Regions from separate parts of the Streptomyces pactum genome, predicted to be linked through region 1. Evidence: riboswitches for the same ligand, from Rfam matches in the RefSeq annotation. Region 1 holds a riboswitch; each other region holds the start of a gene.
The links. Region 1 has a riboswitch for cobalamin ahead of B1H29_RS12345 (ribonucleoside-diphosphate reductase subunit alpha). Riboswitches for the same ligand answer to the same signal wherever they lie in the genome.
Positions count from the first base shown of each region.

Region 2: linked by a shared signal. The riboswitch ahead of B1H29_RS02595 (ABC transporter substrate-binding protein) and the one ahead of B1H29_RS12345 (ribonucleoside-diphosphate reductase subunit alpha) in region 1 are both predicted to bind cobalamin.
Region 3: linked by a shared signal. The riboswitch ahead of B1H29_RS09110 (energy-coupling factor ABC transporter permease) and the one ahead of B1H29_RS12345 (ribonucleoside-diphosphate reductase subunit alpha) in region 1 are both predicted to bind cobalamin.
Region 4: linked by a shared signal. The riboswitch ahead of B1H29_RS28220 (cobalamin biosynthesis protein) and the one ahead of B1H29_RS12345 (ribonucleoside-diphosphate reductase subunit alpha) in region 1 are both predicted to bind cobalamin.

Region 1 covers NZ_CP019724.1:3,067,337-3,073,059, reverse strand. Annotated here, with positions in the region: gene B1H29_RS12360 (GlxA family transcriptional regulator) at 1-408, opposite strand, end outside; gene B1H29_RS12355 (hypothetical protein) at 501-746, shown strand; gene B1H29_RS12350 (ribonucleotide-diphosphate reductase subunit beta) at 659-1,735, opposite strand; gene B1H29_RS12345 (ribonucleoside-diphosphate reductase subunit alpha) at 1,735-4,122, opposite strand; cobalamin riboswitch at 4,247-4,395, opposite strand; gene B1H29_RS12340 (GNAT family N-acetyltransferase) at 4,473-4,979, opposite strand; gene mctP (monocarboxylate uptake permease MctP) at 5,053-5,723, opposite strand, start outside.
Region 2 covers NZ_CP019724.1:593,652-599,374, reverse strand. Annotated here, with positions in the region: gene B1H29_RS02610 (tetratricopeptide repeat protein) at 1-441, shown strand, start outside; gene B1H29_RS02605 (BlaI/MecI/CopY family transcriptional regulator) at 615-1,001, shown strand; gene B1H29_RS02600 (hypothetical protein) at 1,044-1,238, shown strand; cobalamin riboswitch at 1,233-1,418, shown strand; gene B1H29_RS02595 (ABC transporter substrate-binding protein) at 1,482-2,558, shown strand; gene B1H29_RS02590 (FecCD family ABC transporter permease) at 2,585-3,613, shown strand; gene B1H29_RS02585 (ABC transporter ATP-binding protein) at 3,610-4,440, shown strand; gene B1H29_RS02580 (flavodoxin family protein) at 5,195-5,647, opposite strand.
Region 3 covers NZ_CP019724.1:2,204,753-2,210,475, forward strand. Annotated here, with positions in the region: gene B1H29_RS09090 (FAD-binding and (Fe-S)-binding domain-containing protein) at 1-488, shown strand, start outside; gene B1H29_RS09095 (DUF7144 family membrane protein) at 733-1,200, opposite strand; gene B1H29_RS09100 (chloride channel protein) at 1,463-2,836, shown strand; gene B1H29_RS09105 (potassium channel family protein) at 2,923-3,420, shown strand; cobalamin riboswitch at 3,521-3,705, shown strand; gene B1H29_RS09110 (energy-coupling factor ABC transporter permease) at 3,736-4,443, shown strand; gene B1H29_RS09115 (energy-coupling factor ABC transporter substrate-binding protein) at 4,440-4,823, shown strand; gene cbiQ (cobalt ECF transporter T component CbiQ) at 4,824-5,573, shown strand; gene B1H29_RS09125 (ATP-binding cassette domain-containing protein) at 5,651-5,723, shown strand, end outside.
Region 4 covers NZ_CP019724.1:6,578,303-6,584,025, forward strand. Annotated here, with positions in the region: gene cobN (cobaltochelatase subunit CobN) at 1-314, opposite strand, end outside; gene B1H29_RS28215 (cobyric acid synthase) at 311-1,819, opposite strand; gene B1H29_RS28220 (cobalamin biosynthesis protein) at 1,816-2,781, opposite strand; cobalamin riboswitch at 2,882-3,020, opposite strand; gene B1H29_RS28225 (hypothetical protein) at 3,180-3,401, opposite strand; gene B1H29_RS28230 (inorganic phosphate transporter) at 3,436-4,674, opposite strand; gene B1H29_RS28235 (class II aldolase/adducin family protein) at 4,898-5,572, shown strand.

The DNA of each region.
Region 1 (5,723 bases):
GGCCAGCTCGGCCGCCTGGTGCCAGTGCACCGCGCACCGCCGCCCGTCCAGCAGCCCGGCGGCGCCCAGCACGAACACCCCGGAGCACACGCTCAGCACGCGCGCACCCCGGTCCACCGCCCGGCGCAGGGCGTCCAGCAGCTCGGGCGGGTACTCCCGGCGGACGTAGTCGCTCCCGGCCGGCACGGCGATCAGGTCGGCCTCCTCCAGCCGGTCCAGCCCGTACGGCGTGGAGACGGAGAGCCCGCCGACATGGGTGCTCAGCTTCGGGCCCTCGGCGGAGACCACCGCGAAGTCGTACTCCGGCAGGCCCTCGTCGCTCCGGTCGATGCCGAAGACCTCGCAGATGACGCCTAGTTCAAAGGGGTGCGCGCCGTCCAGCAGGACGGCGGCCACGTTCTGCAGCATGCCGCCAGTGTGCCTCGGAAGTGGCAGGAAATCGAGGCCCTACGGCAGTCCTGCCACTCCCGGTAAGGAGTCTGGGGCGCGACAGTGGTGTCATGACCGGAAACCAGACGGAAGCCCTGTTCGGAATGCTCGTGACCTTCGGACTCCTGGTCCTCATGGTCCTCCCCTCGGTGATCGGCATCGTGCGCGACCGGCGCGTCGACCGTCAGCTCAGGGAGGCCCAGGAGGCGGTGAGTGCGGGGAAGGAGACTCAGAAGTCCTCGGACAGGTCGACGGTGCCCTCCACCGCCACCTGGTACGCCGAGGGGCGCCGCTCGAAGAAGTTGGTCAACTCCTGAACGCCCTGCAGCTCCATGAAGGAGAAGGGGTTCTCGGAGCCGTACACCGGGGCGAAGCCGAGACGCGTCAGGCGCTGGTCGGCCACGCACTCCAGGTACTGCCGCATCGAGTCGGTGTTCATGCCCGGGAGGCCGTCACCGCACAGGTCGCGCGCGAACTGCAGCTCGGCCTCGACGGCCTCCCGCAGCATGTCGGTGACCTGCTGCCGGAGCGCGTCGTCGAACAGCTCCGGCTCCTCCTTGCGCACGGTGTCGACGACGTCGAAGGCGAAGGACATGTGCATCGTCTCGTCCCGGAACACCCAGTTGGTGCCGGTGGCCAGGCCGTGCAGCAGGCCCCGGCTGCGGAACCAGTAGACGTAGGCGAAGGCGCCGTAGAAGAAGAGGCCCTCGATGCAGGCGGCGAAACAGATGAGGTTGAGCAGGAAACGGCGGCGGTCGGCCTTGGTCTCCAGACGGTCGATCGACTCGACCGAGTCCATCCACTTGAAGCAGAACCCGGCCTTCTCGCGGATGGAGGGGATGTTCTCCACGGCGGCGAAGGCGGCGGCGCGGTCGTCCGGGTCGGGCAGATAGGTGTCCAGCAGCGTCAGGTAGAACTGGACGTGGACGGCCTCCTCGAAGAGCTGCCGGCTCAGGTACAGCCGCGCCTCGGGGGAGTTGATGTGCTTGTAGAGGGTGAGCACCAGGTTGTTCGCGACGATCGAGTCGCCGGTGGCGAAGAAGGCCACCAGCCGGCCGATCAGGTGCTGCTCCATGGGGCTGAGCTTCGCCAGGTCGGCGACGTCCGAGTGGAGGTCGACCTCCTCCACGTGCCAGGTGTTCTTGATCGCGTCCCGGTAGCGCTCGTAGAAGTCCGGATAGCGCATGGGGCGCAGGGTCAGCTCGAAGCCGGGGTCGAGCAGGTTCTTCGTCGCGGGGGTCGCGGGGGTCGCGGGGGTCGCGGGGGTCGCGGGGGCCTCGGTGGCCGCGGGGGGCTGGGTGGTCATTACTGGCAGGCCTCGCAGGACTCGGGGTTTTCCAGGGAGCAGGCGACCGCGTCGGGGTCCGGGGTGGCCTGCACGGGGACGATGGCTCGGGCGGCGGCGCGGGCGATGCGGGTCGCCGGGCGCGAGCGCAGGTAGTACGTGGTCTTCAGGCCCTGCTTCCAGGCGTACGCGTACATCGAGGAGAGCTTCCCGATGGTCGGCGTCTCCAGGAACAGGTTCAGGGACTGGGCCTGGTCGAGGTACGGGGTGCGGGCCGCGGCCATGTCGATCAGGCCGCGCTGCGGAATCTCCCAGGCGGTGCGGTACAGCGCGCGGACGTCCTCGGGGATCCAGGAGAAGCCCTGCACCGAGCCGCCCGCCTCGCGCAGCGCCTCGCGGGTGCGGGCGTCCCACACGCCGAGCCGCTTGAGGTCGTTCACCAGGTATGAGTTGACCTGGAGGAACTCGCCGGACAGTGTCTCGCGCTTGAACAGGTTGGACACCTGCGGCTCGATGCACTCGTAGGCGCCCGCGATGGAGGCGATGGTCGCGGTCGGCGCGATCGCGAGGAGCAGGGAGTTGCGCAGGCCGGTCGTGGCGATGCGCTCGCGCAGGGCCGCCCAGCGCTCCGGCCAGGTGGGCTCGACGCCGTAGTGGTCGGGGTGCAGCACGCCCCGGGCGGTGCGGGTCTTCTCCCAGGCCGGCAGCGGCCCGCTCCGCTCGGCGAGGTCGGCGGACGTCTCGTACGCGGCGAGCATGATCCGTTCGGCGACGCGGGTGGAGAGGGCCTTGGCCTCGGGCGAGTCGAAGGGCAGACGGAGCTGGAAGAAGACGTCCTGGAGGCCCATCGCGCCGAGGCCGACCGGGCGCCATCGGGCGTTGGAGCGGCCTGCCTGCTCGGTCGGGTAGAAGTTGATGTCGACGACCCGGTCCAGGAAGGTGACGGCGGTGCGGACGGTGGCGTCCAGGCGCTCCCAGTCGATGTCCTGCCCGGCGGGGTCCACGAAGGCGCCCAGGTTGACCGAGCCCAGGTTGCAGACCGCCGTCTCCCCGTCGTCCGTGACCTCCAGGATCTCCGTGCAGAGGTTGGAGGAGTGGATCACGTGACCGGGTTCCGCGGTCTGGTTGGCGGTGCGGTTGGCGGTGTCCTTGAAGGTCATCCAGCCGTTGCCGGTCTGCGCGAGGGTGCGCATCATGCGGCCGTACAGCTCACGGGCGGGAAGCGTCTTGCGGGCCAGCCCCGCCTCCTCCGCCTCGCGGTACGCCGCGTCGAACTCCGCGCCCCACAGGTCGGTCAGCCCGGGCACGTCGACGGGGGAGAACAGTGACCACTGCCCGTCGGCGTCCACCCGGCGCATGAACTCGTCGGGGATCCAGTGCGCCAGGTTCAGGTTGTGCGTGCGGCGGGCGTCCTCACCGGTGTTGTCCCGCAGCTCCAGGAACTCCTCGATGTCCGCGTGCCAGGTCTCCAGGTAGACCGCCGCCGCGCCCTTGCGCCGGCCGCCCTGGTTCACGGCGGCGACCGAGGCGTCCAGCGTCTTCAGGAACGGCACGATGCCGTTGGAGTGCCCGTTGGTGCCGCGGATCAGGGAACCCCGGGCGCGGACGCGGGAGTAGGCGATGCCGATGCCGCCGGCGTGCTTGGAGAGGCGGGCGACCTGGTGGAGGCGGTCGTAGAGGGAGTCCAGCTCGTCCTTGGGGGAGTCGAGGAGGTAGCAGGACGACATCTGGGCGTGCCGGGTGCCGGAGTTGAACAGGGTGGGGGAGGAGGGCAGGTAGTCGAGGCGGCTCATCAGCCCGTAGAGCGCGGCCACCTCGTCGAGGGACCGTACGGTGTCGTCCTCGGCGAGTCCGGCGGCGACGCGCAGCAGGAAGTGCTGGGGCGTCTCGACGACCTTGCGGGTGATCGGGTGCCGGAGCAGGTAGCGGCTGTGCAGGGTGCGCAGCCCGAAGTAGCCGAAGCGGTCGTCGGCGGCCGGGTCGATCAGCGCGTCCAGGCGGTCCGCGTGCAGCCGGACGAACTCGGCGGTGCGGTCGGCGATCAGGCCCTCGCGGTGACCGGTGGCGACCGACTCGGTGAAGGAGGTGACACCCTGCGAGGCGGCCTCGGCGCGGATGGCGACGGTCAGCAGCCGGGCGGCCAGCCTGGAGTAGACCGGGTCCTCCGAGATGAGCCCGGCCGCCGCCTCCGTGGCGAGCTCCCGCAGCTCCGTCCCGTCCGCACGGGCGGACCGGCCGCGCAGCGCGGCGGCGGCGACCCGGCCCGGGTCGGCGTCGGGGAGGTCGGCGGTCAGCTCGGTCAGGGTCCGCAGCAACGCGGCACCGGGCCCGTCGGGCTCCTCGGTCACCGGGACCGCTGAAGTCGTCACCGGGGTCGCTGAAACCGGGTCGGCTGGCGCGATGGTCACGTAGGGGCACTCCCTCGCTCGGCACGGGGCCTGGGGGAGGGCGGGGGCAGCTCACGAGCGCACGCGGCGTCGCGTCCACCGGCCCACTCCACGAGGCCCGGACGTCAGGCACCCGGACCGGGACGGTACGGGCGCACTGTCGGCAGGTCCTCGGACTGAAGCCCGTGCGCGCTCACGCGACCACACGGACACGCGAACACGCACAAGTACACCGTTGCGGGACAGTTCCGGATTCGCACCGGATTCCCCTGCGGCGACAGCGAGCATGAGCATACATCTTGTGCCGCGTTCGGTGAGCACCCCCAGATGTTGTGTCGTGGACGGAGCGCCGCGGAAAGGTCGCACTGGTGTCAGAGCGTCAGTTCATAGGTGAGAAGGGTGATGTCGTCGAGCTCGGGCAGCGGGTTCCAGTCGCGGTCGGGGGTGCGGACGAAGCCCATCCGTTCGTAGAGGCGATGGGCGGGGCGCATGGTGCGCTGGGTCGACAGCACGACCCGCGTGCAGCCCTCGACGGTCCGGGCCCGGTCGACGCAGGCCCGCACGAGGGCCTCGCCCACCCCGCGTCCGCGTGCCTCGCGGGCGACGGCGAGCATCCGTATCTCGGCCTCTTCGGGCCGGGCGATGTCGGCCATGGGGCCGCCGGACGGCACGAAGGTCACGCCGCCGAGCACCCGGCCCTCCGCCGCGGCGACCAGCACCTCGGCGGCGGCCGCCCGCTTGGTCACGTCCCTCAGCTCGCCGAGGTACGCGTCGCTCTCCCCGAAGTCGAGGAGACCGTCCCGCAGATAGGCCTGCGCGGTGATCTCACCGAGGGTCGCGTACTCGTCCGTCGCCGCCTGCCGGATCACGAAGTCCATGCCGCCGAGTGTGCCCGACGGGTACGACAACGGGCCGCCGGATTCGCCCGACGGCCCGCTGACGTGGAGCCGGCTAGTGCGACGTGCCCGCCGTGGCCGGCGGCAGCTCCACCTCGACGCCCGGGTCGCCCGCGTCCGCCGTGTAGTCGCCCGGCTTGGTCTCGTCGATGCCGTCGGGCGCCTTGACCGCCCTCATGACGAAGGTCAGGACCACGGTGACCAGGACGTTCAGCACGAAGGCGGTGAGGCCGATGTAGCCGATCTCCCCGATGCCCGGGATCTCCTTGGAGGAGCCGCCGAAGTGCTTCTGCGTCGGCGAGGCGACACCGTACGCGGCGACGGTGCCGTAGATCATGCCGACCGCCCAGCCGCCGAGCAGCGCCCAGCGGTGGAACCAGCGGGTGAACAGGCCGCCGACCAGGGCCGGGAAGGTCTGCAGGATCCAGATGCCGCCGAGCAACTGGAAGTTGATCGCGACCGTCTTGTCCATGCCGAGGACGAAGACCAGCGCGCCCACCTTCACCAGCAGGGACACCAGCTTGGAGACCTTCGTCTCCTGGGCCGGGGTGGCGTCCGGCCTGATGAAGTCCTTGTAGATGTTGCGGGTGAAGAGGTTCGCGGCCGCGATCGACATGATCGCCGCCGGGACCAGGGCGCCGATGCCGATCGCCGCGAAGGCCACGCCGGCGAACCAGTCCGGGAACATGTTCTCGAACAACTGGGGGATCGCCAACTGCCCGTTCT
Region 2 (5,723 bases), 2.5 Mb from region 1:
GCCATGCTCGACGGCGAACTGGAGTACCGCAAGGGCGACCACACCGCCGCCTTCGCCGCCCTGGAGCGGTCGATCGAACTGGACGACAACCTCCCGTACGACGAACCGTGGGGCTGGATGCAGCCCACCCGGCACGCCTACGGCGCCCTGCTCCTGGAACGGGGCCGGGTCGCGGAGGCCGAGGCGGTGTACCGGGCCGACCTGGGGCTCGACGACACCCTTCCCCGCCCCCTGCAGCACCCCGGCAACGTCTGGGCCCTGCACGGACTCCACGAGTGCCTGGTGCGGCTGGGTAGGCCGGGGGAGGCGCGGATCGTGGCACAGCAGTTGAAGTTCGCCACCGCCCTGGCCGACGTACCCGTCGAGGCTTCCTGCTTCTGCCGCCTCGACACCTCCCCGGCCGACGGCGGTGCGGGCGGCTGCTGCGCCACGGACCACTGACCGGCACAACACCGGACGCGGGACACCGGGCCCGGCTCGCCGTCGCCGCCGGCCACGCCCGCGGAAGCGCCGGTGACCGGTCCGGGTGGCACCGGCACGACCGGCGCCTCTATACGATGTCGCCTCGGACGGACATCGGACGGGCAAGGGACTGCGGCGGAAGGAGACGGGCCGTGACAGATCACCGGCGTCCGCGGCGGCGGGGGCAGGGCGAGCTGGAGGCGCTGGTGCTGTCGGCGCTGCGCGAGGCGGACGGCCCCGCGACGGCCGGCTGGGTGCAGAAGCGCCTGGGCGGCGACCTCGCCTACACCACGGTGATCACGATCCTGACCAGGCTGCTGGAGAAGGGCGCGGTCGGCCGCGAGCGCGCGGGCCGGTCCTTCGCCTGGACACCCGCCTCGGACCAGGCGGGCCTGGCCGCGCGCAAGATGCGCAAGGTGCTGGACGCCGAGAGCGACCGGGAAGCGGTGCTGGCCAGCTTCGTGATCGGCCTCGACCCGGACGACGAGCGGCTGCTGCGCGAACTGCTGGGGCACGCGCCCGAGGCGGGGGACGGCTGACGCCGCACGGCCGTTTTCGTCTTTCTGCCGCTGGTTCTGCCGTTGACGGCATGGCCGATCGGGGTGATGGTGGTCGGCACCGCGGAGGTGCCGGGCAACCCCCTGCGCGGTGCGGACGAGTCCTGCACCGTCAACGTCTCGGCCGAGGTCGTCCGCGGCAACGTGAAGACCGTCCGGGCGGCGCCGGGGGCGGTCGGGCAGTCGGCCGCCCCCGAAGGCGTGGTGACCCTGTGGTAGCTTGCGGGAGCCAGTCGAACCCACCTGGTGGGTCAGGGAATCCGGTGCGAATCCGGAGCTGACGCGCAGCGGTGAGGGGGACGGGCGGGACAAGAGCCACTGGACGGCGGGAGCCGTCCGGGAAGGCGTTCCGTCCGGTCGATCCCGAGTCCGAAGACCTGCTGGCACCCGCGCCGCGCACGGCGCGGGCCGCACCGTACGAACGGGCTTCGCGTATGAGCCCTCGACGCCAGAGGATCTTCCTTGCCCGCAGCGTGCCCCGCCGCCTCCCGACGCCTGCTCCGTTCCCGCCGCTCGTCCCGCGGCCCGGCCCTGCTCGTCTCCGTCGCCCTGCTGGCGGCCGGGTGCGGCTCCACAGCGACCACCACCGACTCCGCCGTACCGGCCGAGGCCGCCGGTTACCCCCGCACCGTCACCGACTGCGGGTACCGGGTGGAGGTCGGCGCGCCGCCCCGGCGGGCGGTCTCCCTCAACCAGGGCACCACCGAGATCCTGCTGTCGCTCGGCCTGGCCGACCGGATGGCGGGCACCGCCACCTGGACCGACCCGGTCATGAAGGGCCTGGAGAAGGCTAACGCCGGCGTGCCCAGACTCGCCGACGACATGCCCTCCTTCGAGAAGGTCCTGGACGCCGAACCCGACTTCGTCGCCGCCTCCTTCGCCTCCACGCTCGGCCCCGGCGGCGTGGCAACGCGCGAGCAGTTCGACGAACTCGGCGTACCGGCCTACCTGTCCCCGTCCGACTGCGCCGGCAAGGACAACGGCGGCGACGGCGACGGCGTCCGCAGCAAGGCCCTGACGATGGACACCGTCTACGGCGAAGTCCGCGACCTCGCCCGGATCTTCGACGTCGAGCAGCGTGGCGAGGAACTGGTCGCCGACCTGAAGGCCCGGGTCGAGAAGGCCACGTCGGGCGTCGACGCCTCCGGTGTCACCCTCATGTACTGGTTCGCCAACTCCACCTCGCCCTACCTGGCGGGCTGTTGCGGCGCCCCCGGCGTCATGACCCGCGCGGTCGGCGCGAGGAACGTCATGGACGACACCCGTGAGGAGTGGCCGCAGATCGGCTGGGAGACGGTCGCCGACCGTGACCCCGACGTCCTGGTCATCGGCGACCTCACCCGCAGGTCGCAATCGGCCGAGACCGCCGCGAAGAAGATCGAGTTCCTGGAGTCCGACCCCGTCACCAGGAACATGACCGCCGTCAGGAAGAAGCGCTACGTGCTCCTCAGCGGGCAGGCCATGAACCCCACCATCCGCACCGTCGAGGGCGTGGAGAAGGTGGCGGCGGCGTTGCGCGCGTACGGCCTCACCAAGTGACGTCCACCGGCCGGGCGGCCCCCGGCATACGCGCGACCGGCCGCACGTACCCGGCGTGGGCGGCGGCCGGACTCCTCGCCCTGTGCGCCTCCGTGGCCGTCGCCGTCACCATCGGCCCGGCGGACATCGGCGTCGGCGAGGTGTGGTCGGTGGTCGCCGCCCACCTCGGCGGGGGCAGCCCCGGCGTCGACGTCACGCCCCTGCGCGACGGCATCGTCTGGAACCTGCGGCTGCCCCGCACCCTCCTCGCCGCGGTGTGCGGCGCCGGACTCGCCGTGTGCGGCGCCGTACTCCAGTCCCTGCTGCGCAACCCGCTCGCCGACCCCTTCGTGCTGGGCGTCTCCTCCGGCGCCTCGACCGGTGCCGTCCTGGTCGTCGTACTCGGTGTGGGCGGCGGCGCCCTGTCCCTGCCGGGCGGGGCGTTCGTCGGGGCCGTGTGCTCGTTCGCGCTGGTGATGCTGCTCAGCCACAGCCTCGGCGGAACCCCCGACCGGGTGGTGCTCGCCGGCGTGGCGGCCATGCAGATGTTCTCCGCGCTCACCTCGTTCGTCGTGATGACCGCGGCCGACGCCGAGACCACCCGCGGCGTACTGTTCTGGCTGCTCGGCTCGCTCGGCGGGGCTGACTGGACGGACGTGTGGACGGGGGCGGCGGCCCTGGCCGTGGTGCTGGCCGTGTGCCTCGGATACGCCGGGACGCTGGACGCCTTCGCGTTCGGCCAGGAGGCGGCGGCCACGCTCGGCGTCCACCTGGCCCGTACCCGGCTGGTACTGCTGTGCGCGACCGCGCTGCTCACCGCCGCCCTGGTCGCCTCCGCCGGTGCCATCGGCTTCGTCGGACTGGTGCTGCCGCACGCCGTACGGGCGGTGACCGGCCCCGGACACGCCCGGCTGCTGCCGGTCTGCGCGCTCGCCGGGGCGGTGTTCCTGGTGTGGGCCGACACCCTGGCGCGTACCGTCCTGGAACCCCAGGAGATCCCGGTGGGGGTGGTGACCTCGATGATCGGTGTGCCCGCGTTCGTCCTCGTCCTGTACCGCACCCGGAGGATCCGGTGACACTGAGGGCCGAGCGGGTCTCCCGCGCCGCCGGCGGGCGGCTCATTCTGGACGGCGTCGGCCTGAGCCCCCGGCCCGGCGCCATGACGGGCCTGCTCGGTCCCAACGGCTCGGGGAAGTCCACGCTGCTGCGGCTGCTCGCCGGCGTCCTGGCCCCGGCCGGCGGCGTCGTCACCCTCGACGGCCGCCCGCTGGACCGGGTGGGCCGCCGGGACGTGGCCCGGCGCGTGGCGGTGGTCGAGCAGCAGGCCGACACACAGGTCGAACTCACCGTCCGGGACGTGGTCCGGCTCGGCCGGATCCCGCACCGCCGTGCCTGGACGCCGACGTCGACGGCGGACGAGGAGGCGGTCACGGACGCCCTGGAACGCACCGCTCTGGCCGGGCAGGCGGACCGGCTGTGGCACACCCTGTCCGGTGGTGAACGCCAGCGCGTCCAGATCGCCCGCGCCCTCGCCCAGCGGCCACGCGAACTCCTGCTGGACGAACCGACCAACCACCTCGACATCCAGCACCAGCTCGACGTGCTGTCCCTCGTCGCCGCACTGCCCGTCACCAGCGTCGTCGCCCTGCACGACCTGAACCTCGCGGCGATGTACTGCGACCACCTCGTGGTGCTGTCCGAGGGGCGGGTCGTCGCCTCCGGCGATCCCGCGGAGGTCCTGACCGCGGACCTCGTCGCCGATGTGTACCGGGTGCGCGCCGAGGTCGGCCACGGCCCGGGCGGCCGCCCGCACGTCCGCTTCCTCGGCACCCTGACGGCCAAGCCCCCGAGCCGGGCCCTGACCCGCCCCGGGCGGGCGACCGAGGACGACCGTACTGCCTGAGCAATGCGGGAGTGCCTGAGCAATGCGGGAGTACCTGAGCAAGGCGGGAGTGCCGGCATGGCGCGCACGCGCAAGCCGCCGTCCGCCCCAGCGGCCCCGGCCGGCCTGTCCGCACGCATGTCCCCCCGGCACGTATGTCTCCCGGTCGTCGGTTCCCCGGGTCGTGGGTCCCGCGGTCGTAAGGTCGTGAAGTCCGCGGTCGTGAGGTCCGCGGTCGTGGGTCCCGCGGTCGTGGGTCCCGCGGTCGTGAGGCCCGAGGTGCGGGACCGCCCGTCGTGCGGGCGTGCCGTACGTCCTGCTCACCGTCGGCGCCGACCGCCCGGCGGAGCTCCCGCGGAGCACGCCGCGGCCGGCGGGCCACCGGGTCGTGCCGGCGCGGGGCGGCGCCCGGATGCGTGGCCCGGCTGACCGAGCGGTGCTTCGATCCGGCCGTCCTCGACGTGACGCCGCCTGATCCCGCACCGGCTCGGCGGCAGGACCGGCAGGCTCGCCGGACCCGTCCGGCCTCCCGTACTCCTGCTCGACGGCGAGATCCTCGGCAGCACGCGGTCCGGCGCTGGCGGCGGGCCGGTGCAGACGGCGGAGGCCCCCACCGCCGAGCGCTTGGTCCGCGCGGCCGAGCCGCGGGCGGAAAGCCAGCGTCCCGTCGGCTCCGGACGCCCGCCTTCCCGCGCGCCGCGAGCCCTGGGGCACCCGCGCGCCCACGGCCCGGCCGCCCGGTCGTTCACCCACCGCCGGGGAAGCGCCGGGCGGGTCAGTCCATCAGTCCGGCGGCGAGCGTGGCCCCCAGCTCCCAGCAGGCCTCCAGATCGGCCTTTCCGGGCTCGCCGGCCACGCTCACCACCGGGGCCGCGCGCTGCCAGGCGAGGCCCGTCGTGACCGACTCGACGGCGCGCACCGCGCCGGTGGTGTCGCTGCCGCCGTGCACGTAGTAGCCGAAGGGCCGGCCCCGCGTGTCGTCCAGGCAGGGGTAGTAGACCTGGTCGAAGAAGTGCTTCAGTGCCCCGGACATGTAGCCGAGGTTCGCCGGGGTGCCCAGCAGGTACCCGTCGGCCTCCAGCACGTCGACGGCGGTCGCCGCCAGCGCCGCCCGCCGGACCACCCGCACCCCCTCGATCTCCGGCGCGGTCGCCCCGGACACGACGGCTTCCAGCATCGCCCGGCAGTTCGGCGACGGCGTGTGATGCACGATCAGCAAAGTGGCCACAACCGAAGCCTGCCGTCCGGCGCCCCCGTCCCGCAAGGAACGCCACCCGGTGCCCGCCCCGCCGGCGGCGCGGGCT
Region 3 (5,723 bases), 860 kb from region 1:
GGGCGCTGGCCCAGGTGCACTGCCACCAGCACGCGATCATGGGCTGGGACGCCGACCGCGAACTGCTGGGGCGGGCCGGGGTGGACGCCGAGCGGCTGGACTCCGGCTGCTGCGGGCTGGCCGGCAACTTCGGCTTCGAGCGCGGCCACCTGGACGTCAGCGAGGCGTGCGCGGAGCGGGTGCTGCTGCCGAGGCTGCGGGAGGAGGACGAGGCGACCGTCGTGCTCGCCGACGGGTTCAGCTGCCGCACCCAGATCCACGAGTTCGACAGCGGCGGCCACGAGGGCGTGCACCTGGCGGAGCTGCTGGCCTCGGCGCTCCCCGACGCCTCGGGCGACCCGGACGTGCCGGGCAGCGCGTACGGCACCGCGCCCGGCGCCCGGCCGGTGTCCCCGGGCCGCCGGGCCAAGTCCCTGGCCCTCGCGGGCACGGGGCTGGCCGCCGCCGGCGCGGCGACGGCACTGACGCGAGCTCTGCGACGCCGCTGAGGCGGACACCCGCCACCGGACACCACGCGTCACGAGACGCCACAGGCCCCGGACACCCGGCCCGGGCCCCGCGCCCCGGCCCAGGCCCCTGAACCCCGCCGGGCGCGGGGCCGGCCGCCGCCGGCGCGGCGACGGCGCCGGTGCGACGCGCGGGGCTCGCGGGGCGCGACGTCGCGGGCCCCGGCCGCCGGCGCGCCGACGCCCCGCCCGGTGCTCGGCGAGGCGTCGGCGCGCTCGCGGTAGTTCAGGCCCGTCGGCCGGCCTGGTCCTGGCGGCTGGCCAGGGCCCAGATCACGAACACGTCGATCGCCATCATGATCACGGACCAGACGGGCGCGTACGGCAGGAAGAGGAACTGGGCGACGAGGCTCAGCGAGGCCAGGACGATGCCCGCGAAACGCGCCCAGGACATGTCCTTGAGCAGGCCGTAACCGGTGGCGAGAACGAGGGCGCCCAGGATGACGTGGATGATGCCCCAGCCGGTGAGGTTGAGTTCGTAGACGTAGCTGCCGACGCGGGCGTACACGTCGTCCTCGGCGATGGCCGCGATGCCCTGCAGGACGGCGAGGGCGCCGTTCAGCAGCATCAGTACGCCCGCGAAGACGACACCCCCGGTCACCCAGTCGCTGGTGCGGTCCGCCGATCGCGGGGGCCACGGGCCGTCGGCGCCGTGGGTCGGCCTGCCGGGAGAGGGTGCGGCGTGCTGGCTCATGAGCGGAGTCCTTTCTGCGTGTCCCCGTACGGGCCTGCGCCCACCGGCACCCCGGGGGCGCCGACAGGACACTCCGAGCCTGCGGGCACCCGACCCGCGCGGCCATGCGGGCCCGCCGGACGGGTGAACCGGGTGCGAGCGCGTCCCGCCGCCCGGTCACCGGGCACGGCATCGTGCGCGTGCGACCCTCCCCCGCCTCGCGTTTACTGAAGCGCACATGCGAACGCGCGCGACGTAGACGTAGGCGGACGGAGGAGGGCCCGTGACCTCTCGGCCCGAGCCGGCGAACGCGGTGCCGGCCCGGGCCGAGCAGTCCCTGCGGCGCACCCTGCTCGGCCCCGGCTATCTGCGGTTGTTGCTGCTGTGCGTGCTGCTGGGCGTGCCCATCGCGCTGGCCTGCTTCTTCTTCGTCGGTCTCCAGCACGAGTTCCAGCACTGGGTGTGGACGTCGCTGCCGGAGGCGGCCGGGTACGACGCCCCGCCCTGGTGGTGGCCGCTGCCCGCGCTGGTGCTGGCCGGGCTGGTCCTGGCGCCGATCGTGACCCGGTTGCCGGGTGGCGGCGGCCATCTGCCGGTGAACGGGCTGGGCGGCGCGCCCGTCGGCCCGCGCGCGCTGCCCGGCGCCGTCCTGGCGGCACTCGCCACGCTGCCGCTCGGTGTGGTGCTGGGCCCTGAGGCCCCGCTGATGGCCGTCGGCAGCGGGCTCGCCCTGCTGGCGGTGCGGCGGGCGGGGGCGGCCGGAGACCCGAGGGCGAGCGCGATCCTGGCGACGGCCGGCTCCACCGCGGCGATCTCCACCATCCTCGGCGGACCGGTGGCGGCGGCGGTGCTGCTCATCGAGGGGGCGGGCCTCGGCGGTGCGCAGTTGGTCGTCCTGCTGTTGCCCTGTCTGCTGGCCAGCGCGGCGGGCGCCGTGGTCTTCACCGGCTTCGGTCAGTGGACCGGCCTGAAGATCGGCGGGCTGGCCCTGCACGACGTGCCGCCGGGCGCCAACCCGGACGCGGGCGACTTCCTGTGGGGCGTGCCCACGGCGGCACTGATCGCCGTACTGGTCACGCTGGCCCGCGAGCTGGGCCACCGCACCGTCTCCTGGACACGGCACCGCACCGCCGTCCGCACCGTGGCCTGCGCCACGGCGGTCGGCGTCTGCATCGCCGCGTACGCTCTGATCACCGGGCGTTCCCCGGCGGAGGCGGCGCTGTCCGGACAGGCCACCCTCGCTCGGCTCGCCGCGGACCCGCACGCCTGGTCCGTGGGCGCGCTGGTCGCGCTCGTCGTCTGCAAGGGACTGGCCTGGGGCATCGCGCTGGGCAGCCTGCGCGGCGGCCCGATCTTCCCGGCCGTACTGCTGGGCACGGCGACGGCCATGGCCTGCTCCGGCCTCCCCGGCTTCGGCGCGACCCCGGCCCTCGCCCTCGGGATCTCCGCCGCGTCGGCCGCGGTGACCGGGTTGCCGCTGGCCAGCTCCGTGCTGGCGGTGCTGCTGGTCGGCGGGGACGCGTACGACCAGATGCCGCTGATCGTCACCGCGTCGGTCGTCGCCTTCGTCGTCGCCCAACTGGTGCACCGGACCGGACCGGACCGGAAACCGGGCCCGGGATCGGCATCGGGCCCGGCCACGGAGACGGCACGGTGACAAAGCGCCGGGCCGCAGCGGGGCGTACGGACCGCACAGGCCGCACAGGCCGCACCCGACCGCGTGCCGCCGCCTGGCGTGCGGCCCTGCCCTGGCTGGTGCGGGCCGGTATCGCGGCCGTCGTGGTCGTGGCCTACTTCCTGCTTCCCCTCGACCTTCTGGGCCCGCGGCGGCCCGTGCTGAGCTGGCTGCTGTTCGCCCTGCTGCTGACCGCCGTGGCGGCGCTGCTGCTCCGGCAGATCCGCCACGTCCTCCTCGAGCGCCCGGACACCCGGCCCGGTGTGGTCATCACCCTGCTGATCGTCCTGTCCGTGCACGTCTTCTCGGCCGCGTACTACGCCCTCGCCAAGCAGCCGGACGAGTTCACCGGCCTGCGCACCCGCGTCGACGCGCTGTACTTCACCGTGGTCACGCTCGCCACCGTCGGCTACGGGGACATCACGCCGCGGGGCCAGGCCGCGCGGGTCGTGACGGTGCTGCAGATCACCTACAGCTTCGTGTTCCTCACCGCCGCCGCCACCGCGCTGGCCCAGCGGATGCGCGACGTGGTGGTCCGGCGGACGGAGCGGGACCGGTCCGGCTGACGGGGCGTGGACCCGCAGGTGCCGCCGCGTCACCCTCCCGACTGGGCCTCCGGGCGCCGGCCGGCCCGGAGGCCCGCTTGTCACCACCCTTGAGGGAGCACTACTGTCGCCACGCCTTGGTGAACGGGAAATCCGGTGTGATGCCGGTGCGGCCCTCGCCACTGTGAATCGGGAAGTCCGGCTCCGGCCCTCACGGGCAGCCACTGGGTCCTCGTGACCCGGGAAGGCGGAGCACGGGCGGTGGTACCCGTAAGCCAGGAGACCGGCCAAGGCGCGTCGTCCATCCACGAGGTGCTGGAGAGGGTCTGCTGAGCCATGCACATAGCCGAGGGCTTTCTGCCACCGGCGCACGCGATCGCCTGGGGTGTCGCGTCCGCGCCGTTCGTCGTACACGGAGTACGTTCACTCACCCGTGAGGTCAGGGAGCATCCGGAGAGCACCTTGCTCCTCGGCGCCTCCGGGGCCTTCACGTTCGTCCTGTCGGCGCTGAAACTGCCGTCCGTCACCGGGAGTTGTTCGCACCCGACCGGAACCGGCCTGGGCGCCATCCTCTTCCGTCCGCCGGTCATGGCGGTGCTGGGCACCATCACCCTGCTCTTCCAGGCGCTGCTGCTGGCGCACGGCGGGCTGACCACGCTCGGCGCCAACGTCTTCTCGATGGCGGTCGTCGGCCCCTGGGCCGGGTACGGCGTCTACCGGCTGCTGCGCCGGTACGACGTGCCGCTGATGGTCACGGTGTTCTGCGGGGCGTTCGTCGCCGACCTGTCCACCTACTGCGTCACCAGCGTGCAGTTGGCGCTGGCGTTCCCGGACCCGGGCAGCGGGTTCCTGGGCGCGCTCGGCAAGTTCGGGTCCATCTTCGCCGTCACGCAGATCCCGCTCGCGGTGAGCGAGGGGCTGCTCACGGTGGTCGTGATGCGGCTGCTGGTGCAGTCCAGCAAGGGTGAACTCGCCCGGCTGGGCGTCCTGTCGGCCAAGTCCGGCAAGACCACGTCCGGTGAGCCGGAGGCGGTGGCCCGATGAGCCGCAACGCGAAGATCAACGCCCTGCTGCTGCTCGCGGTGGCCGTGCTCGCGGTGCTGCCCCTGGTACTGGGGCTCGGCGACCACAAGGAGGAGCCGTTCGCCGGCGCCGACGCCGAGGCGGAGACGGCGATCACGGAGATCGAGCCGGACTACGAGCCGTGGTTCTCACCCCTGTACGAGCCGCCGTCCGGGGAGATCGAGTCGGCGCTGTTCGCCGTGCAGGCCGCGATCGGCGCGGGAGTGCTGGCCTACTACTTCGGGCTGCGCCGGGGCCGTCGCCAGGGCGAGGAGCGGGCCGCGGCGGCGCTGCGGGACGCCCCCGCGGGCAGCTTGGCCGCGGGGACGTCCCCCGCGGGCGACGCCCCCACGGGCGACTGAGTGCTGCCGATCGACGCGGCGGCGCACAGCAGTCACTGGCGCCGCCGCCATCCCGTGGACAAGGCCGTGCTCGCACTGGGCCTGACCGTGCTCGCGATCTCGCTGCCGCCCTGGCCCGGGGCGGCGCTGGTCCTGGTGACGGCGCTCGCCGTGCTCCTCGGCCCGGCGCGGGTGCCCGGGCGCCGGCTGTGGCGGGCGTACCGCGTGCCGCTGGGCTTCTGCGTGACCGGCGCGCTGCCGCTGCTGGTGCGGGTCGGTGGCCCGGGCGGGTTCCTGACGGCGGCGGACGGCGGCCCGGTGCGCGCCGGTGAACTGCTGCTGCGTACCTCGGCGGCCTCCCTCGGGGTGCTGCTGTTCGCGTTCACCACGCCGATGTCCGACCTGCTGCCCCGCCTGGTGCGGGCCGGGGTGCCCGCGCCGGTCGTCGACGTGGCGCTGGTGACGTACCGCATGAGCTTCCTGCTGCTGGACTCCGTGCGCCGGGTCAGGGAGGCGCAGGCCTCGCGGCTGGGGCACACCACCCGGGCCGCCGCCTGGCGTTCGCTCGGCGGCCTGGGCGCGACGGCGTTCGTACGGGCCTTCGACCGGGCGGCGCGGCTCCAGACCGGACTGGCGGGGCGCGGCTACGACGGCACCCTGCGCGTCCTGGTGCCCGAGGCCCGCGTCTCGGTGCCCTTCACGGCGGCGAGCGTCGCGCTGCTGGCGGCGCTGGCCGCCCTCACCCTCGTACTGGAAGGGCCGTTGTCGTGAGCGAGTCGACGGAGACGGATTCGGCGGGATCGGCGGCGGGAGCCGAGTCGACGAAGGCGGCGGAGGCAGGGACGGCCCTGGTCGTGCTGCGGGGCGCGTCCTTCGCGTACGAGGAGGGGCCGGACGTGCTCGCCGGCCTGGACTTCACGG
Region 4 (5,723 bases), 3.5 Mb from region 1:
ACCAGGTAGCGCAGCGCCTCCGCCACCACCCCGGCCGGCACCGACGACTCCGCCATCAGCTCCGCGTCCGGCACGCTCTCGCCGCCCAGCAGGACGGTCGGGATGCCGGCGGCCTTGAGCGCGGCGAGCCCGTCCTCCCAGGCGCGCTTGCCGCCCAGCAGGCGTACGACGGCGACGTCCGCGCCCTCGACGAGCCCCGGCAGCTCCTCCTGTACGTCGACCCGGGTCGGGTTGCCGATCCGGTAGGCGGCGTCCGACGCGCGGGCCGCCAGCAGGTCCGTGTCGGCGGTCGACAACAACAACACTGTGCTCATGCGGGCGCTCCCGGTGGAATGAAGGGCAGTCCTTGTGGCGCGCCGGACTCGATGAGCCGCCACAGCGCGTCCGTGTCCGCGTGGTGTTCGATCAGGTCGCCGAGCCGGTCGAGCTGCTCCTCGCGCAGCGCGGCGAACGAGGTGTCGGGGGCCGGAACGAAGCGGCGGCCCGCGGCGGCGGCCACCTCGCGCAGGAACGCCCGCCGGAAGCCGTCCGACTCCAGGGAACCGTGCCAGTGCGTGCCCCAGGTCCGTCCGACCCGGCAGCCGTCCAGGAACGCCTCCCCACCGGTCACTTCGGCGATCCCGTGATGGATCTCGTACCCCTCGACGCGCTCGCCGAGGGCCTCGCCCACCGGCCGGGTGAGGGTCTTCTCGGGGGCGAACCGCACCCGCACGGGGAGCAGCCCGAGCCCGTCGACGTGCCCGGCGCGGGACTCGACCTCGTCCTCGATGTGCTCGCCGAGGAGCTGGAACCCGCCGCAGACGCCGAGTACGGGCCTGCCGTCGGCGGCCCTGCGCGCGAGGGCGTCCGCGAGCCCGCGCTCCCGCAGCCACTGAAGCGCCCGGACCGTCCCGCGCGTCCCCGGCACGATGACGAGATCGGCGTCGGCGAGCTCCTCCGGCCGGTCCACGAAACGCACCACGACCCCGGGTTCGGCGGCCAGCGCGTCCACGTCCGTGAAGTTGGACATCAACGGGACGGCGCAGACGGCGACCCGCAGCACCTCCGCACCGACCGGCGGCGCCACCACCGACTCCCGCACCGTCCCCCTGAGCGAGACCCGCAGCCCGTCCTCCTCGTCGATGCCGAGCCCGTGCCGGAACGGCAGGACACCGTACGTCCGCCGCCCGGTGAGCCCCTGGAGCATCTCCAGTCCGGGCTCCAGCAGCGACACGTCGCCCCGGAACTTGTTGACGAGGAACCCGGCGACCAGCGCCTGGTCCTGGGGCGACAGCAGCGCCACCGTGCCGAAGAAGGAGGCGAAGACGCCCCCGCGGTCGATGTCGCCGACGACGAGGACGGGGAGCCCGGCGCCCCGGGCGATCCCCATGTTCACGATGTCGGTCCGGCGCAGGTTGATCTCGGCCGGACTGCCCGCCCCCTCACAGATCACCGCGTCATACGTGCCCCGCAGCTCGGCCAGGCAGTCCAGCACCGTGCCGAGCAACTGCCGCTGCCGCCCGCCGTGGTAGCCGCGGGCGCTCATCTCGCCGACCGGCTTGCCGAGCAGCACGACCTGGCTGCTGCGTTCACCGCCCGGCTTGAGCAGCACCGGGTTCATCAGCGCGGTGGGCTCCACGCGGCACGCTTGCGCCTGCATGGCCTGCGCCCGCCCGATCTCGGCGCCCTCGCGGGTCACGAAGGAGTTCAGCGACATGTTCTGCGCCTTGAAGGGCGCGACCTTGACGCCCTGGCGCACCAGCCAGCGGCAGATCCCGGCGGTGACGACGCTCTTGCCGGCGTCGGAGGTGGTTCCGGCGACGAGAAGGCCACCGTTCATGACGTACGTCCCTTCCTGAGGGCCCCGCGTGCGAGCAGCCGAGCGCCCGCGCACACGCCGAGCGCCAGCCAGCCCACGCGCCGGGAGAGCCGGACGGCCCGGTCGATGTCGCCGGAAGCGGCCCGGACGGCGCGCCCCGCGGCCCCGTTGAGGACGGGGCGGTGCTCCACCCGCCCGCCGTAGGAGAGCGTCCCGCCGAGCCGTACGCCCAGGGCGCCCGCGAAGGACGCCTCCACGGGGCCGGCGTTGGGGCTCGGGTGCCGGACGGCGTCGGCGCGCCAGGCCCGTACGGCGCCGCGCGGATCGCCGCCGGCCACGGTGGCCAGGACGGCGGTCAGGCGGGCGCCCGGCCAGCCCGCGAGGTCGTCGAGCCGGGCCGAGGCCCAGCCGTACCGCCGGTACCTGGCGGACTTGTGGCCGACCATGGCGTCCAGGGTGTTCACGGCCCGGAAGCCGAGCAGCCCGGGCACTCCGCCGACCGCGCCCCACACCAGGGCGCCCACCACCGCGTCCGAGGTGTTCTCGGCGACGGACTCCACGACGGCCCGGGCGATCCCGTCGGCGTCCAGTGCCTGCGGGTCCCGTCCGCACAGGTGCGGCAGCCGTGCGCGGGCCGCCTCGACGTCCCCGGCGTCCAGGGCCCGGCCGATGGCGAGGGCCTCGCGGGCGAGCGAGGTGCCGCCGACGACGGCCCAGGTGGCGGCGCCGGTCAGTGCGACGGAGGCGGCGGGGGAGCGGCGTACGGCGCGGGCGGCGGCGGTGCCCAGGGCGGCGGCGCCACCGGCGCACACGGCGGTGTGCAGCGCACCCCGGCCCCGGTGGTCCCGCCACAGCACCCGTTCCACGGCACCGGCGGCACGGCCGAACGCGGCGACCGGGTGTCCGCGGCGCGGATCGCCGAGGAGGAGGTCACCGAGAAGGCCGGCGGCGGCACCGTACGCGAAGACGCGTTCGGCGCGCACGGCTCAACCGGCCGCGGGGCGGGGGAGCGTGTCGCTGGTGTACCTGGAACGGCGGCCGCGCATGGCGATATGTCCTCACTCAGGGTTTCCGCGCCCTGGTTGGAAGAGACCGGCGGTGAGAGTTCCTGGCTCCCGGGGTCTGCACCCCGGTCACAGTGGCGGGACCGCGCCGGATTCGCACCGGGCTTCCTCTCCTGCCGCCGCATTGGCTCCGGCAGTCCACCACGGCCCGCGAACACCCGTCAACCTGGCGTTGACCTGCAACGGGGGAGTGTGCGAAGGCCCACACGCGGGCGGTGTGCACCGGCGTGCGAAGAACACGAGAAGAAGCGGGGCGCGGGACGGTCCGAGTCCGTCCCGCGCCCCGCTTCAGGGGAGCGCGTGGTGTGCGCGGTCGCTCAGGCGACGATCAGGTAGATGCCGTACGCCACCGCCGCCGCGCAGGCAGCGAAGCAGGCGTACGCGCCGGTGACCGCGAGGGCCGCGGAGCCGCCCTGGGCGGTCGCCCGCTCCTGGCGGGAGAGTCCGACGATGCCGAGGGTGAACAGGCCCACCAGGGCCACGGTGGCCACGAGGCTGACCCCGAAGACGGAGCCGAGAGCTGCCCAGTCGATGCTCATGGAGGTTCGCTTTCCTTCGTACCGCGGCGCGGGATCAGACGGAGGTGGTGGCCGAGGAGGCCTTGGAGCCGGACCCGGGCCCCGGGGCGGCGGCCGCCGCCAGGTCCTCGGTCACGCCCGTCGGGGGCGGGGAGACGGCGGCCATGGCCGTGGTCACCACACCGGACGGCTCGGGCTCGTCGACGACGTTGTTGTGGTCGACGACCTCGCGCCGGGAGAGCTTCCAGATGGCGGCGCTGGAGGCGACCAGGAAGACCGCGACGAGGGCGGTGCCCCAGTCGCCCAGGCCGCACACCCACTCGGCGAGCGCGGCGACCAGGGCCGCGGCCGGCAGGGTCAGGCCCCAGGCGACGAACATCCGGGTGGCCGTGGACCAGCGCACCACGCCGCCCTTGCGGCCGAGGCCCGCGCCCATCACCGCGCCGGAGACCGAGTGCGTGGTGGAGAGGGAGAAGCCGAGGTGGGAGGAGGCGAGGATGACCGTGGCGGCGCTGGTCTGGGCGGCGAAGCCCTGCTGCGGCTGGAGGTCGGTCAGGCCCTTGCCCATGGTGCGGATGATGCGCCAGCCGCCGAGGTAGGTGCCGAGGGCGATGGCGATGCCCGCGGACAGGATGACCCACATGGGCGGGTCGGAGTCGGGGGCGAGGGCGCCGCCGGCGATCAGGGCGAGGGTGATGATGCCCATCGTCTTCTGGGCGTCGTTGGTGCCGTGGGCCAGCGAGACCAGGCCGGCGGAGGCGATCTGCCCGGCGCGGTAGCCCTTCGCGGCGGCCTTGCCGTCGGCCTTGCGGCCGAGCTTGTACGTCAGCCGTGCGCCGAGCAGCGCCGCGACGCCCGCGACGAGCGGGGCGGCGATCGCCGGGATCAGCACCTTGGTGACGAGGGCGTCGCCGTTGACCGCGCCGACGCCCGCCGAAGCGACCGCGGCACCGATCAGGCCGCCCATGAGGGCGTGCGAGGAGCTGGACGGGAGGCCGACCAGCCAGGTCAGCAGGTTCCAGAGGATCGCGCCGACCAGTGCGGCGAAGATGACCTCGGGACGGATGCCGGTCTCGTCGACGAGACCCTTGGAGATCGTGTTGGCGACCTCCACCGAGAGGAAGGCGCCGACAAGGTTGAGGACGGCGGACATCGCCACCGCCACCTTGGGCTTGAGCGCACCGGTCGAAATGGTCGTTGCCATCGCGTTCGCGGTGTCGTGGAAACCGTTCGTGAAATCGAACGCGAGTGCGGTTACTACCACAATCGCGAGGATCAGCGAGAAGCTTTCCATTTACCCAGGCAATCGTTCGAGGTCATTGGCTGGACGAACGTAGGTAACCAGAGTGAACGGAAGATGAACTGGGCAGGGCGCCACGGTGACCGGAACCGGTGCCGCCGCCTCCCTCTGTGTGCCCGGCCCGATGCTCTCCGGAGACGTGCCTGGCAGGATCGTCGCGAGGCCGGCCGACGGCGGGACGTGAGGGTGTGGAACTGCCCGAGGGGAGACGGTGACTGTGACGTATTCGTGGGTCGGACCGGTGGCCGGCGCCGACGAGGAGGGGGCCTGGGAGGCACTCGTCGCGACGGCTCGCCGGACGGTGGCGGAGGGGCTGGTGGTCGGCACCTCCGGCAACGTCTCGGTGCGGGTGGGCGACACGGTGCTGGTCACCCCTTCGGGTGTGCCCTACGACCGTCTGGCCCCGGGTGACATCACCGGCGTCGACCTCGACGGACGGCAGGTGATCGGCCGGCTGGTGCCCACCAGCGAGCTGCCCATGCACCTCGCCGTGTACCGCGCCACCGACGCCCGCGCCGTCGTCCACACCCACGCCGTGCACGCGACGGCGGTCTCGCTCCTGGTCCCCGAACTGCCGCCGGTCCACTACATGACCGCCGCCCTCGGCGGCCCCGTCCGGGTCGCCCCCTACGCGGCCTACGGCACCGACGAACTGGCCCGCAACATGCTCGACGCCCTCACCGGCCGCACCGGCTGCCTCCTCCAGAACCACGGCACGATCACCTACGGCGCATCCCTCGACCAGGCCTACGACCGCACCGCCCAACTGGAGTGGATGTCCCGCCTCTGGCTGACGGCCGCCTCGGTCCCGGGCCGCACACCGTCCCTGCTGACGGCCGACCAGTTGGCAGCGGTGACGGAACGGCTCCGGGGGTACGGGCAGCGGCCCTGAGGAACGGCTGCCCACCGGGCCGGGGACTCGTGGCGTCCCGGGTCTTCGGGGCCTTCGGGGCTTTCGGGGCCTTCAGGGCCTCCGGGGCTTTCGGGATCTCCGGGATCTCCGGGATCTCCGGGATCTCCGGGATCTCCGGGATCTCCGGGAT